Regions from separate parts of the Streptomyces sp. NPDC048349 genome, predicted to be linked through region 1. Evidence: riboswitches for the same ligand, from Rfam matches in the RefSeq annotation. Region 1 holds a riboswitch; the other holds the start of a gene.
The links. A riboswitch is a leader RNA that binds a small molecule or an ion and turns the genes downstream of it on or off. The one in region 1 is predicted to bind guanidine.
Positions count from the first base shown of each region.

Region 2: linked by a shared signal. The riboswitch ahead of AB0D44_RS31480 (multidrug efflux SMR transporter) and the one ahead of AB0D44_RS31985 (Ohr family peroxiredoxin) in region 1 are both predicted to bind guanidine.

Region 1 is NZ_JBEZLA010000093.1:2,226-9,256, forward strand. It holds gene AB0D44_RS31970 (hypothetical protein) at 1-1,002, opposite strand, end outside; gene AB0D44_RS31975 (type 1 glutamine amidotransferase domain-containing protein) at 1,087-1,860, opposite strand; gene AB0D44_RS31980 (AraC family transcriptional regulator ligand-binding domain-containing protein) at 2,131-3,156, shown strand; guanidine-III (ykkC-III) riboswitch at 3,204-3,272, shown strand; gene AB0D44_RS31985 (Ohr family peroxiredoxin) at 3,348-3,863, shown strand; gene AB0D44_RS31990 (hypothetical protein) at 3,850-4,296, shown strand; gene AB0D44_RS31995 (hypothetical protein) at 4,414-4,704, shown strand; gene AB0D44_RS32000 (C40 family peptidase) at 5,315-5,815, shown strand; gene AB0D44_RS32005 (DUF3662 domain-containing protein) at 5,956-6,363, opposite strand; gene AB0D44_RS32010 (NAD(P)/FAD-dependent oxidoreductase) at 6,449-7,031, opposite strand, start outside.
Region 2 is NZ_JBEZLA010000087.1:11,216-18,246, forward strand. It holds gene AB0D44_RS31435 (PTS transporter subunit EIIC) at 1-1,107, opposite strand, end outside; gene AB0D44_RS31440 (PTS glucose/sucrose transporter subunit IIB) at 1,306-1,539, shown strand; gene rph (ribonuclease PH) at 1,635-2,360, shown strand; gene AB0D44_RS31450 (hypothetical protein) at 2,449-2,829, shown strand; gene rdgB (RdgB/HAM1 family non-canonical purine NTP pyrophosphatase) at 2,837-3,451, shown strand; tRNA gene AB0D44_RS31460 (tRNA-Leu) at 3,505-3,588, opposite strand; gene bcp (thioredoxin-dependent thiol peroxidase) at 3,781-4,248, opposite strand; gene AB0D44_RS31470 (DUF3618 domain-containing protein) at 4,317-4,679, shown strand; gene AB0D44_RS31475 (co-chaperone GroES) at 4,726-5,067, shown strand; guanidine-III (ykkC-III) riboswitch at 5,137-5,206, shown strand; gene AB0D44_RS31480 (multidrug efflux SMR transporter) at 5,238-5,558, shown strand; gene AB0D44_RS31485 (transglycosylase domain-containing protein) at 5,778-7,031, opposite strand, start outside.

The DNA.
Region 1 (7,031 bases):
GAAGCCGATGGGGTTGTCGTGCTGGGGGCCGGCGCACGGTTCCGTGCTCCAGAACGTCCCGGTCGAGAGGAACTGGCCGACGTTGATGGCCATGCCCTGGGTGCCCGAGTCGAACCGCACTCCGCACAGGGCGTTGTCGAACTTGTGGCAGAGGAACATGCTGCGCACGCCGAGGCGGTGCAGCTCGTCCAGGCCGCGGTCGATGTCCGCCATGGTGCACTGTGCGCGATCGAGGACCTGCTTGCAGCCGAACGGTTCGGAGGTCTCGACCCCGAGGACGACCGCGAGCTTGCCCTCCTCGATCACCTTGCGCGCCTGGGCGGCCTCGGTGACGACCCGGAACCATCCCTTGCCGGGTCCGCCGTACAGGGAGTCGACGTAGTCCTGGAGTTCGTACGTCTTGTGGATCTGGAGCCTGATCGCGGTCATCTCGTCGCAGCCGCGGTCCTTGAAGAAGTAGAGCGAGCAGATGACCCCGTTGGTCACCATGTCGTTCACCAGGATCCGCTGACCGCCCCGCCAGGCCCGCTCCACCCAGGCGTAGTAGGTCTGCTGGTGGGTGGCGGAGTCGTGGGCGGGCCAGTCGCGGAACGTCGGCCAGCCGTTCGGGTCGTGCCTGCCGTCCCCGCCCTTGGTGATCATGTCGAAGAGGGCGAGGACGCCGTTCGGGTAGTGCTCCGGGCAGTCCTTGAGGGCGTCGGCCACCCCCGCCGCGGAAAAGGTCTTTCCGCAGACCAGCCGCCCTCCGAAGCCCTCGTTGGACATCAGGTGCACGTGCGCGTCGACGTATCCGCGGACCCGGCCCTGGGCGTCGGTCCCGGTGAACGGCTCCCCCGTGACGTTGACCTGCGAGTCGGGGGCCGGGCGGGCCACGGGCTCCCACCACCGGGGGCCCGCCGGGGCGCCGGCGGCGGCCGCGGGGCCGAGCAGCAGGGTGACCAGCGCGAGGACCAGGCCGAGTAACAAGTACCGGCTTCGCCCGAAGGCTCTTCGTCCATTCATCCCGATCCCTTTCTCGATGCGTTCATGACCGTGCACAAGACGGAGAGGGTCTTCGGTCGCCGGCCCGAGCGGTGCGAGCCGGTCTCAGCCGGACCGGGGCACCGCCCCCGCCGCATGGGCGCGCACCAGGGCCAGGTACTCCCCCGCCAGCCGGTGGCAGTCGCCGGGCCACCGCGCAGACACGTAGTTGCCGTCCGTCACGGTGAAACCGCGTCCGGGCCGGGCGGCGGTGTCGCGCAGCGGCAGCGGCGGCCCCGCGAGGAAGTGCCGCGGATCGGCGAGCGCCGCGGTCACCTCCTGCTGCACGGTGGTGCGGTACGTGCGGTAGTAGCGCCCGAGCCACCAGCGGGTGAGGTTCCACCCGGTCAGCTCCAGCAAGGAGGTCAAGGCCGTCGTCCGCCGGCCGTGGAGGACCGAGCGGCCGGTGGCGGGGTCCTTGGCCCGGGCGGCGAGCAGCACACCGTGGCAGACGGCCCCCACCGGCAGCCCCTGGAGGAAGATCCGGGCGAACAGCTGCTGGGCGGTGGCGTCCTCCAGCAGCGTCCGCATGCCCGCGGCGTGGCCACCGGGGACGAACAGGCCCGTCAGGGCGGCCGGATCGACGTCCGCGTAGGAGGAGGGGGCGAGGAAGGAGGGGTCCTGGGTGAGGCGCCGGTAGGCGGCCAGCTCGGCGCGGCGGGTCATCAGCCAGGGCGACAGCCAGGAGAAGCCGAGGTCCGTGAGTCGCGGGTCGGCGAGCGCGACCTTCCCGTCGGGGGTGGCGAACCGCACCTCGAAGCCGGCGTCCCGCAGCGCGGCCCAGGGCACCGCCGCCTCGGTCGGGTCGTAGTCGCCTGCGGGGAGCAGGAAGAGAATCACGGCGTACTCCTCTGAGCGGTGGCGATCAGGGCAGCACGCTTCCCCGGCGCTCCGGGCGCCCCTGATCCCCCGGTGTCCGAAGGCCGACCTTAGGAGCGGCCCGCGACCCCGTCATTCACTCGGGCGGCCAGGCCGTTGACTCCCGGACCCCCGGCCCCGGGCCCGCTTCCCGGCGGCCGGCTCCCGGACCCGTTTCCGGGCGGCCGGCTCCCGGCCGCCGCCCCGCCGACGGTGTTGACGCGGGTGGAGAGCCCGCATTGACTGGCGGCCGTGTCCACCACCGAGCCGCCCTCCGTCACCGCGTGCTACGCCCACGCCGTCCTGAGCGCCGCGGCGGAGGGCACCGGCTGGTCCGGGCCGTGGGCCCTGCCCACGGACCGGCTGGAGTTCGGCGAGATGCGCGCCCTGTGGGACGGGGTGCTCGGCGCCCGGGACGCCGGCCCCCACACCGGGCTCCTCGTGGGCGACCGCATCCGGCCCGAGGGCCTGCACATCCTGGGCCACCTCGTCCTCACGTGCGCCAGCCTCGCCGACGCCGCCCTGGCGGCCGAGCGCTACCACCCCCTGGTCAGCCAGGCGGGCACGGTGACACTCCAGCGCCGCAGCGACGTCAGCCGGATCTGCTACCGGCCGACCGTCGACCCGGCGGGCATGCACCCCCAGCAGGTGGAGGCGATCGTCAGCAGCATGGTGCGGGCCGCCCGGTGGATCGCCGGCGACGACTGGGCGCCCCTGGCCGTGTCGTTCGCCCACTCCCGGGCGGGCACGGCCGAACCGTACGCGCGCGTCCTCGGCTGCCGCGTCACCTTCGACGCCCCGGACACCGCGATCACGGTCGCCAACGAGGACCTCGACAGGCGCCGGCCCCTGTACGACCCGGCGCTCAACGCCCTCCACCGGGCCTATGCCGACCGGCTCCTGGAGCAGCTGTCCCCCGCCGCCACCACCGCCGAGCGCGTGCGGCAGTGGCTCGAGCACGCCGCGCTCGCCGACGCCGACCCCGAGGGCCCCGCCAGGGAACTCAACCTGAGCGTGCGGAGCCTGCGCAGGGCCCTGCACGCGGAGGGCACCTCGTGGCGCGCGCTCCTCGACGCCGCCCGCCACGGCCGGGCCAGGCTGCTGCTGGAGACCACGGCGCTGCCGCTGGACCGGATCGCGCCGCTCGTCGGCCTGAGCGGCGGGGCGGCCCTGGTCCGCGCCTTCACCCGGTGGGAGGGCATGCCTCCGGGGGCGTACCGCAGCCGGCACCGGCACCGGCACCGGTCCCCGGATAGCGGCCCGGCCGGCCGCGGGTGAGGAGCGTCACCGCCGCCCGGGCACCCCGGCGGCCGCCTCCGTTGCTAGATTGTCCGGCGGCCGACCCGAGGCCCCGGACGAGATGCGCCGTACCCGGTTACGCACGACGACGCGCGAGGTGCTGCACGAGCAGCGCCGTCCGCTGTCCGCACCCGGGCAGCGTCCTCGTCGACACAGATGGGCCGAACGCCATGGCCGTGCCACTCACCCGCAGCCTCTACCGGACGACCGCGCATGCCGCCGGGGGCCGTACCGGATCCGTCCGCACGGACGACGGGCGCCTGGACGTCCGCCTCGCCCCGCCGCGCAAGAAGGTGCCCGGCACCACCAACCCCGAGCAGCTGTTCGCAGCCGGTTTCGCCGCCTGCTTCACCTCCGCGCTCGCGGAGGTCGCCGCCGAATTCGGGGCGGACGCGTCCGCCGCCCGCGTGGCCTGCGAAGTGCAGCTCGGCACCACGGACACGCCCGCCGGTTACGGCCTCGCGGTGGGCCTGACCGTCAGCCTGCCCGGTTGGCGGGCGGCGGACCTCCAGCCGCTGCTGCACCGGGCGGACGCGGTCTGCCCTTACTCGCAGGCGGTACGCGGCAACGTACCGCTGACGCTCCTGGCCGTGGACGCCGTGGACGCCGCGGACCCCTTCGACGCCGTGGACGCCGCGGACCCCTTCGCCACCGCCGACGGCCCCGCCCCCGATGACCGGGCCTGAGTCCGGGGCCGCGCCGGCGGGCCGCGTCCGGGGCGTCCCGGTGCCCGAGCGCGGCGCCTGGCTGCGGCGCGGCATCAGCCGCAACGGCGGACCCCTGCTCGAGGACCGCGAAGTGGTGTGGCTACAGGCCGGCCGGTACTACGCCGACAGCCGGGGTTTCGCCGGGACGACCTCGTTCGACGGTTTCCAGGTGCACTTCCACCACCTCACGGGCGAGCCCGGCGAAGACGCCGGCACCTTCCGCCGGGAGGGCGCGAACCTCGTCGAGCGGGGCACCAACACGGACGGCAGCACCTTCCTGGAGGTCTGGACCCCGCTGTCCGGCGCCGACGGTGCCACCGGTTCCTGGTCCGGTCCGGACCACCACGTGGTCCGCGTCGGCCGGCACTTGGTGCACGTCGATTCCCGTGGGGGCACGTACTGGCGGCTGTGACCTCCCCTGCGGCGGTGGCGGGCCGAAAGGGGTCCGCAGGCCCGCCGCGGGCTGCGCGGGCGCGGGAGGGCCGACGCGTCCACACTGGGAGGACGACGAGCGGAGCAGGGAGGCCTGATGAGCTGGGCATCGTGGACCACGCTGGGGATCTTCGCCGGGCGGGACGGGGTGAAGACCGGGGAGTCGGGCCTCGTCCTCAACGGTGAGCTCGACATTCACACGACCTGGACCGAGATCGACGGTCTGGCGCACGTCACGGTGCAGTACAGCGGGGCGTCCGAATGGCTGCCCCTCGCCGGGAGCCCCGTCCCGTGCCCGAGCGAGGAGGCGAGCCGCGCCCTGCACGACGCGGTCATCCACGCCGTCCGCGCGGGATCGTCCCTCCCGCTGAGCTCGGGCCGTCCCTGATCTTGCCCATGGCCGCGTCGGCCCGGGCACGCCCGGCCGCACTTTCGATTGAACGCGTTCAGATCCAGAGCTGGGGCGGCCTGCACCGAGCGCCACGCCGGCGCTCCGGGGTGAGCCTCCGGTGCGCAGGGCGCATCGGCCGCGCCGTCATCGACCGCCCTGCGATGCCGGACCCAACAGCCCCCGGGCGAGCGCAACTTGGGGCAGGCGTTACGCGATCCACCCCAGGCCCGAACTGCCCATCCCGGCCGCGTCCTTGCCGGCGCCCATCGCCGCAGACTGCCGTGGCCGACGGAGCCGCGGAGGCCAGCCGCACCGGCCCCGAGACGTCGACGCGGGGCAGACGACCCCATCGCCCGCCGCTCGACGGCGACCCGCTGCGCGACACGCCGGTTTTGGCGGCGCCCGCACGCCCCGATGGGGACGATCCCGCAGCCCAAGGGGCTGAAGGACCCGACGCCGTTACCCAACCGAGACTTTAAACTGCATAAAAGCGTGACGAATCGGACTTCTTGAGGAAGACTGGGCGGCCGTCGAGAGCAAAGAGCATCTCGTCGGGGCCAGTTCCCCGGCGTGAGGCTGTTCCTGCATCGCGTGCGGAGGTTTCACGATGGCCTACAGCCGAACGGACAAGTCCAGTTATCCAGACGATCCCCGGCCCCCGTCCCCCTCTCCCCGTACCCTCACCTCTTCCCTTCTCACCCTCCTCCTGGCCGTCTCCACCTTGGCCGGCAGCACCACCTCGGCCGACGCGGCCGTACCTTACGGCGTAAAGGCCATGGCGGTGGCGGCCTCCAAACGGGGGGCTCCGTACGCCTACGGCGCCACGGGGCCCAAACGTTTCGACTGCTCCGGCCTCACGCTCTACGCCTTCCGCAAGGCCGGCCGACGGCTTCCGCGCACGGCCGACCAGCAGTACGAGCAGACACGCCACATCCCGCCGGTGCAGCGCGCCCCCGGCGACCTGGTGTTCTTCCCCAGAGGGTCGACCATGGGCCACGTCGGCATCTACGCCGGACGCGACAAGATCTGGCACGCCCCCCGACCCGGCGGCCGCGTGCGGCTGGAGCAGATCTGGAGCGGCAACGTCCGTTACGGGCGTGCCACCTGAGCACCTCCCGGCCACCCGGCAGGGCGCTCGACGCCCGCACGACGCGGCCGCCACGGGACCCCGTACCGACCGGGCAGGGCAGGACCGGGATACGGCGAACGGACCGGCAGGCCGGGCCATTTCGGGACGAGGCCGCCGGATCAGGCGTCCGGACCGCCCAGCGGCTCGGAGGTGATGTGCGCCATGGGAGCACAGCGGACCTGGTAGCGGCCGTTGGGGACGTCTTCCACCTCGGCGAGCTGCACGGTGAGCAGCCCGGCCCATTCATAGCCCTCGCGCTCGCCGTGGCGCGCCAGCCGGTCGGTCAGCTCCTGCCCTACGACCGAGAGGTGCGGGGCGATTTCCGCGTACACCTGCCGGGGCAGCTCGACGGTGTACACGTTCGGCGCCAACGTGCGGTGGGGGCTGCACACGACGGCCTGGTCGTCGCTCGTCCGGAGCAGCGCCTCGACCACCTCCCCCTCCGCCGTCTCGCCGCCGAACAGCTTCTCCGCCACTGCCTGTTCGGCCCGCTCGATCGCCCGTTCCCAGCTCTTCAGTGTGCCCATGCACCGCGCTTGCCCTGGTTCCGCGACGTCACGCGCCCGCGGGCGGCGGCCGCCCGCGACGGCATCGACCAGCGGGAAGGCGATGTCACCGCCCGGTGGGTGACAGATCAGCTGGTCGCGCGGCCGGTTTCCGGCGGTGCCTGATGTTGACGGCCGAAGCCCTGGCCACTGCCAGGGGGTTCAAGAAGCGCAGCGGACCGATGAGGCGGGAGGCGAACAGATGCATGTGCCGCGCCAGCGAGGCGTCGCGCGCCGCGGCCGAGAACATCAGCCGCTCCAGGGGGTTGAACGGGCGGCCCTTGGCGAAGTCGGCGGCCAGGTACTGGTGACCGCTCAGCCGCCGCCGGTGTCTGCGGGCGTACGCCACGAGCGCCGCGTCGAGGTCGCCCCGGCCGGTTGCGGCCGCGGCGACGGCCTCTGCCAGCCAGTGTGCGGACTGCAGGGCCCACCCGCATCCCACTCCCCACAGCGGGTCGCCGGTCAGGGCGGCGTCGCCGATGAACGCGACGCCCGGTGCGGTCGGTTTGCGGGTGTGCAGCGGATGGTTGACGGTGCCGATGATCTTCGTGATGCGCTCGGCGGAGTCGATGGGCGGTGCTTCGGGCAGGGCGCGGACGTATGCGAGGAAGCTGCCCTCCAGGTCCTCCCGGAAGGCGGGCAGCCGCTTC
Region 2 (7,031 bases), on a different contig from region 1:
CGAGAAGCTGAAGCCGTCGTGCACGCCCAGCGCCCACGTCACCGCCATCGACACCCCCGTCAGCACCGCGTGCACCGCGTAGAGCGCCGGCGCCACGAACAGGAAGGAGTACTCCAACGGCTCGGTGATGCCCGTGACGAACGAGGTCAGGCCGACCGACAGCATCAGGCCCCCGACCTCCTTGCGCCGCAGCGGCTTCGCGCAGTGCGTGATCGCCAGCGCCGCCGCCGGGAGGGCGAACATCATGATCGGGAAGAAGCCGGACAGGAACAGGCCCGCGTCCGGGTCGCCGTTCAGGAACATGTTGATGTCGCCGTGGTACGTCTTCCCGTCCGCCGCGGTGAACGAGCCGAACTGGAACCAGATCGGCACGTTGAGGAACTGGTGCAGCCCGATCACCAGCAGCGCGCGGTTGGCCACGCCGAAGATCCCGGCGCCCCACGAGCCCAGCCCGATCAGCCAGTCGGAGAAGCTCTCCAGCCCGTCACCGATCGGCGGCCAGACGAACAGGCAGATCACCGCGAAAACGATCGCGACGAAGGACATGATGATCGGGACCAGCCGGCGGCCGTTGAAGAAGCCCAGCCAGTCCACCAGCTTCACCCGGTGGTAGCGCTGCCAGAACCATGCCGCCAGCAGGCCCATCACGATGCCGCCGAACACCCCCGGGTTCTGGTAGGTGAACCCCTGGAAGGTGTCCGTCGGCGTCAGGCAGCCGCCCCCGATGTCCTTCGTCCCCGGCGGGCAGTCCTTCGGGAAGGCGTGCAGCACCCCCCGGTAGACCAGGAAGCCCGCCACCGCGGCCAGCGCGGTCGAGCCGTCCGCCTTCTTCGCCATGCCGATCGCGACGCCGATGCAGAACAGCAGGGGCAGGCCGAGGTCGGCGTCGAGCAGGGCGCTACCCGCCCCCGCCATCACCTTGGCCACGCTCGTCCAGTTCAGTCCGTCCTTGCCGAAGACGTCCGGCTGGCCGAGCCGGTTCAGGATGCCCGCCGCGGGCAGGACGGCGATCGGCAGCTGCAGGCTGCGGCCCATCTTCTGCAGCCCTTGGAACAAGCCGTTCCACCGCTGGGGGCGTGGCTCTGCTGCGGCGCTGCTCGCGCTCATCGGCGTCCTCCCTGACCGGCCCGTTTTGGCAGTTGCGGCACGTGCGGCACACTGGTGTAGACCAGTTGTGGGGCAGGCTGCTGCTGATCATCATCATTCGGCAGATATCGGTCATGTGCTCGCGTAGCTGGGCCAACCGTGCGTTACCGTGACGAAGCGGACTGCATGGAGAGTTGTCCACCCTTCAGGGAGAAACACATGGCCACCAAGGCTGAGAAGATCGTCGCCGGGCTCGGCGGGATCGACAACATCGAAGAAGTCGAAGGCTGCATCACCCGCCTGCGCACCGAGGTCCACGACGCGAGCCTGGTCGACGAAGCCGCCCTGAAGGCCGCCGGCGCCCACGGCGTCGTCAAGATGGGCACCGCCGTCCAGGTCGTCATCGGCACCGACGCCGACCCGATCGCCGGCGAGATCGAAGACATGATGTGAGCTGAGCCCACCCGCTCACCGCACGCACACGGACCCCGTCCCGCACCCGCCGGACGGGGTCCTCGCGTTCCTCCACAGGGACTAGGCTCGGAGCCATGTCTCGCATCGACGGCCGTACGCCCGAACAGCTCCGCCCGGTCACCATCGAACGCGGATGGAGCAAGCACGCCGAAGGCTCCGTCCTCATCTCCTTCGGAGACACCAAGGTCTTCTGCACCGCCTCCTTCAGCGAAGGCGTCCCGCGCTGGCGCAAGGGCAGCGGCGAAGGCTGGGTCACCTCCGAGTACTCGATGCTGCCCCGCTCCACCAACACCCGCGGCGACCGCGAATCCGTCCGCGGCAAGATCGGCGGCCGCACTCACGAGATCTCCCGCCTCATCGGCCGCTCGCTGCGCGCCGTCATCGACTACAAGGCCCTCGGCGAGAACACCATCGTCCTGGACTGCGACGTCCTCCAGGCCGACGGCGGCACCCGCACCGCCGCGATCACCGGCGCCTACGTCGCCCTCGCCGACGCCGTCGCCTGGGGCCAGCAGAAGAAGCTGATCAAGGCCGGACGCAAGCCGCTCACCGGCACCGTCGCCGCCGTCAGCGTCGGCATCGTCGACGGCGAACCCCTCCTCGACCTCTGCTACGAGGAGGACGTGCGCGCCGAGACCGACATGAACGTCGTCTGCACCGGCGACGGCCGCTTCGTCGAGGTCCAGGGCACCGCCGAAGGCGAGCCCTTCGACCGCAAGGAGCTCAACGCCCTCCTGGACCTCGCGGCCGGAGGCTGCGCGGACCTGGAAGCCATCCAGCGGGGTGCGCTGGAACTGTAGGCGCCCCGTTCCGCGTCTGGCAGGGTACGGGCGCACGGTGTCACAGCCGTGCGCCCGTCCACGTATCCACGTCCTTGGGGGACCGAAGATGAAGCTCCGCATAACCGCCGTGGCACTGGCCGCCGCCCTCACCGTCCCGGCCCTCACCTCCTGTGACGCGATTTCCACGGCGATGGACTGCGCGAACACGGCGGTCGCCATCACGGAAGGCGTGTCCGACCTCTCCGAGGCGGTCTCCAACGCGGGCAACAGCCCGCAGGACGCCCAGAACGCCCTCAACCAGATCGACGCCAACCTCAAGAAGATCGGCGACCAGACGGACAACACCGACCTGGGCAAGGCCATCGACTCGATGACCACGGCCGTCAAGAACGTCCGCACCGCCATCGAACAGGGCAACCCCACCCCGGACATCAAGCCGGTCGCCGGCGCCGCCTCCGAGCTCTCGAAGGTCTGCACGCCCGGATAATGAGGCCATGACCTCGACGCCCAGCCGCCTGATCCTGGCCACCCGCAACGCGGGCAAAGTCTCCGAACTCCACGCCATCCTGTCCGACGCCGGCCTGCCGCACGAGCTGGTCGGCGCGGACGCGTACCCGCAGATCCCGGACGTCAAGGAAACCGGCGTCACCTTCGCCGAGAATGCCCTCCTCAAGGCCCACGCGCTGGCCCGGGCCACCGGCCTGCCGGCGGTCGCCGACGACTCCGGCCTGTGCGTGGACGTCCTGGGCGGCGCCCCCGGCATCTTCTCCGCCCGCTGGGCCGGCACCCACGGCGACGACGAGGCGAACCTGCGCCTCCTGCTGTCCCAGCTCGGGGACATCGACGACGCCCACCGCGGCGCCCACTTCTTCTGCGCGGCGGCCCTGGCCCTGCCGGACGGCACCGAACGCGTCGTCGAGGGCCGCCTCCTGGGCACCCTGCGCCACGCCCCGTCGGGTACGGGAGGCTTCGGCTACGACCCGATCCTCCAGCCCCTCGGCGAGTCCCGCACATGCGCGGAACTCACCCCGGCGGAGAAGAACGCCATCTCCCACCGCGGCCAGGCCTTCCGCGCCCTGGTCCCGGTGGTCCGCGAACTCCTGGGCTGAGCCGTACGCGCCGGGGCCCGTACGCAGCTGCGTACGGGCCCCGGCGCGTGACGTGCGGTTGGGGGGACTCGAACCCCCACGGGTTTTACCCCACTGGGACCTAAACCCAGCGTGACTGCCAATTCCACCACAACCGCGACATGTTGCCCTATTCGGACATCAAGCCCGTCCGGGCTGGGGTCATTCTATGGGGGAGCCGGGCGCGGTGGCGGTTCCGGGGCGACGATTCGGGCATCACGCGGCCGATGGCCGATACGGCACGTTCGGCCCGACGAACGGGGCGACCCGCACCGGTTGGGTGCGGGTCGCTGTGGCGGGACAGGGCTGGGTCAGATGCCCAGGTCCTTGATGATCTTGGCTACGTGGCCCGTGGCCTTGACGTTGTAGAAGGCGTGCTCCACCTTGCCGTCCTCGTCCACGACCACCGTCGAGCGGATGACGCCCGTCACCGTCTTGCCGTAGAGCTTCTTCTCGCCGTACGCGCCGTAGGCGGTCAGGGTCTCCTTCTCCGGGTCGCTGACCAGGGTGACCTTCAGGTGCTCCTTCTCGCGGAACTTCGCGAGCTTCTCCGGCTTGTCCGGGGAGACGCCGATGACGTCGTAGCCGGCCGTCGCCAGGACGTCCAGGTTGTCCGTGAAATCGCAGGCCTGCTTGGTGCAGCCCGGCGTCATCGCGGTCGGGTAGAAGTAGACGATCACCTTGCGCCCCTTGTGGGCGGCCAGCGAGACCTCGTTGCCGTCCGCGTCGGGCAGGGTGAAGGCGGGGGCGGTGTCGCCCGGCTGAAGTCGCTCGCTCATGTCGGCAGTCTCCTCGGGAGGGGATCGGTACCACATGAGCCTAAGCTGACGGAGCTGACAGACTGTCCATGACGGATCACGCCCACAGACGACACGACGACGGAGGCAGCGCGGTGCCGGAAGCCAGGACCCCCGCACAGATCGAGGCGGACATCGTCCGCCGCCGTGAGCAGCTCGCCGAGACGCTCGACGAGATCGGCGTGCGCATGCACCCGAAGACGATCATCGGGGACGCGAAGGCCAGGGTCGCCTCCACGGTCGACCACACCGCCGGGCGCGCGTACGTCACGGTGAACCGTCTCGTGACGGACGTGAAGGCCGGTCTGTGCCACGAGGACGGGGCGCCGCGCGTCGACCGGATCGTGCCCATCGCGCTGCTCGCGGCCGGTGTGGTCGGGCTGCTGGTGGTCTCGGCGCGGCGCAGGCGCTGATGACCCTGCGCAGCGCGGGCCCGAGGAGGACAGGTAGGTTCGAGGCGTGAGCGAGAACACCACCCACGACAAGCTGCCCATCCGGATGCTGCACGACCGCGTGCTCGTGAAGTCCGATCTGCCGGAGGGCGAGCGCCGCTCGGGCGGCGGCATCCTCATTCCGGCGACGGCCGCGGTGGGCAAGCGGCTGGCCTGGGCGGAGGTGGTCGCGGTCGGGCAGAACGTACGGAGCGTGGAGCCCGGTGACCGGGTGCTGTACGACCCCGAGGACCGGGCCGAGGTCGAGGTACGGGGGGCGACGTACGTGCTCATGCGCGAGCGCGACCTGCACGCCGTGGCGGCCGAGCGGCTGGAGGGGTCGAAGGACTCCACCGGTCTTTATCTCTGATACCGAGACCTGCAAGATCTCCGTAGATCGTCGTTCTGGGGCTGGTGGCCGAGGTCACCGGCCCCTTTCGCTGTCCTTTGCTAGGTTTGAGGGGAACCCGACGAGACGCGCCGTACCGGGTACGACAAGACGACGCACCCCGTATCGCTCGATGTCTCGGAGGTGCCGTCATGGCATGGGTTCTGCTGCTCCTCGCCGGTCTGCTCGAGGTCGGCTGGTCGATCGGCATGAAGTTCACCGAAGGTTTCACCCGGCTGTGGCCCAGCGTGTTCACGGGCGCCGGGATCGTCGCGAGCATGGTGCTGCTGTCCTACGCCGCGAAGACCCTGCCCATCGGTACCGCGTACGGCGTGTGGGTGGGCATCGGTGCCGCGGGTGCGGCCGTGCTCGGTATGGCGGTGCTGGGTGAGCCCGTCACCGCCGCCCGGATCTTCTTCATCTGTCTGCTGCTGGTCGCCGTGGTGGGGCTGAAGGCCACCTCCGGGCACTAGGGGGTGTCTGACGGAGGTCCGCGGCGTCGCGGTGCCCGGCACGCACTCTCGCCGCACCGGCCGAAAGCCCAAGTACGTCCAGTACAGGGGCATCCGGCCGGCACGCCGAGAGCACGCACCGGACACCGCTCCTTCACCAAGGACCTCCGTCAGACACCCCCTAGCCGGCGCCCGTGGGCGGGCACTGGCGGGGCCACCGGCGGGCACTGGCGGGCACGGCTACTCGAGGAAAGCCGAGGGGGGTCGCGGACCTCCCGTCGCGCCTGCGGCCGCGCCCGCGCCGGCGTCGGCGCCTGCGGCCGCGCCCTGGGTGCCCTGGGTCGTGCCGGCCTGGGTGCCCGTGGAGGTGCCGCCCTGCTCGCCCTGGGTGGTGCCGCCGTTGTCCTGGCCCCCTTGGTTGCGGCCGCCGTTGTCCTGGCCCCCCTGGTTGCGGCCGCCGTTGTCCTGACCGCCCTGGTTCTGGCCGCCCGGCGGGGTCGGTCGCGTGGGGCGGGTGGGGCGGCCGGAAGGGGTCGGGGTGCCGTCTCCGGGTGTCGGCTCCTGCGGGGGGAACGGTTCGAAGCTGGGTGGCGGCGGGGGCTGGGACGCGCCGGGCTGGAGTTCCAGGTCGAAGTCGACGGGGTCGGTGCCCTCCAGGGCGGTCTTCGTGTACGCGGCCCAGATCCGGGCCGGGTAGCCGCCTCCGCCGATACGGGACTCCCCGAGGGCGTTGTAGAGCGACTCCAGGCCGCCGGTGTCCGGGTCCTGGCCCATCATCGCGACGACCGTGACCAGGTCCGGGGTGTAGGCGGCGAACCAGGCGGAGCGGTCCAGTTCGCCGGTGCCGGTCTTGCCGGCGGCCGGGTGGCCTGCGGCGAGGGCGGCGGTGCCGGTGCCGTTGTCGACGACGCTGACGAGCATGGAGGTGGTGGTGTCCGCGGCTTCGCGACTGACGGCCTGGGTGGGGGTGCGCTCGGGCAGGGCGATCGTGTCGTCCTCCTTGGTGATCTTTTCCAGGAAGGTGTAGGGGGTGCGGCGGCCGTGGTCCGCGAGGGTGGCGTACGCCTGGGTCATGTCCAGGACGCTGGCTTGCAGGGTGCCGAGCGCCATGGCGGGGACGGGTTCGAAGTTGGGGGTGTTCTCGGGGATCCCGAGGGCGACGGCCGTCTCCTTGACCTTGAGGGTGCCGACGTCGACGGCCATCTGCGCGTACACGGCGTTGACGGAGAGGTCGGTGGCGGTGTTGACGGTGATGTTCCCGTAGGAGATCTGGCCCTCGTTCTCGGGGGCGAAGCGGATCCGGCCGCCGACGACCGGGCGCCTGTTGTCGCCGTTGTAGATCGTGTAGGGGGTGATCCGGCGGCCGTCCTGGGTGCGGGAGCCGTTCTCGACGGCGGCGGCGAAGACGAAGGGTTTGAAGGTGGAGGCGACCTGGTAGTCGTGCCGGGTCGCGTTGTTGACGTACTGCTTGGTGTAGTCGATGCCGCCGTAGAG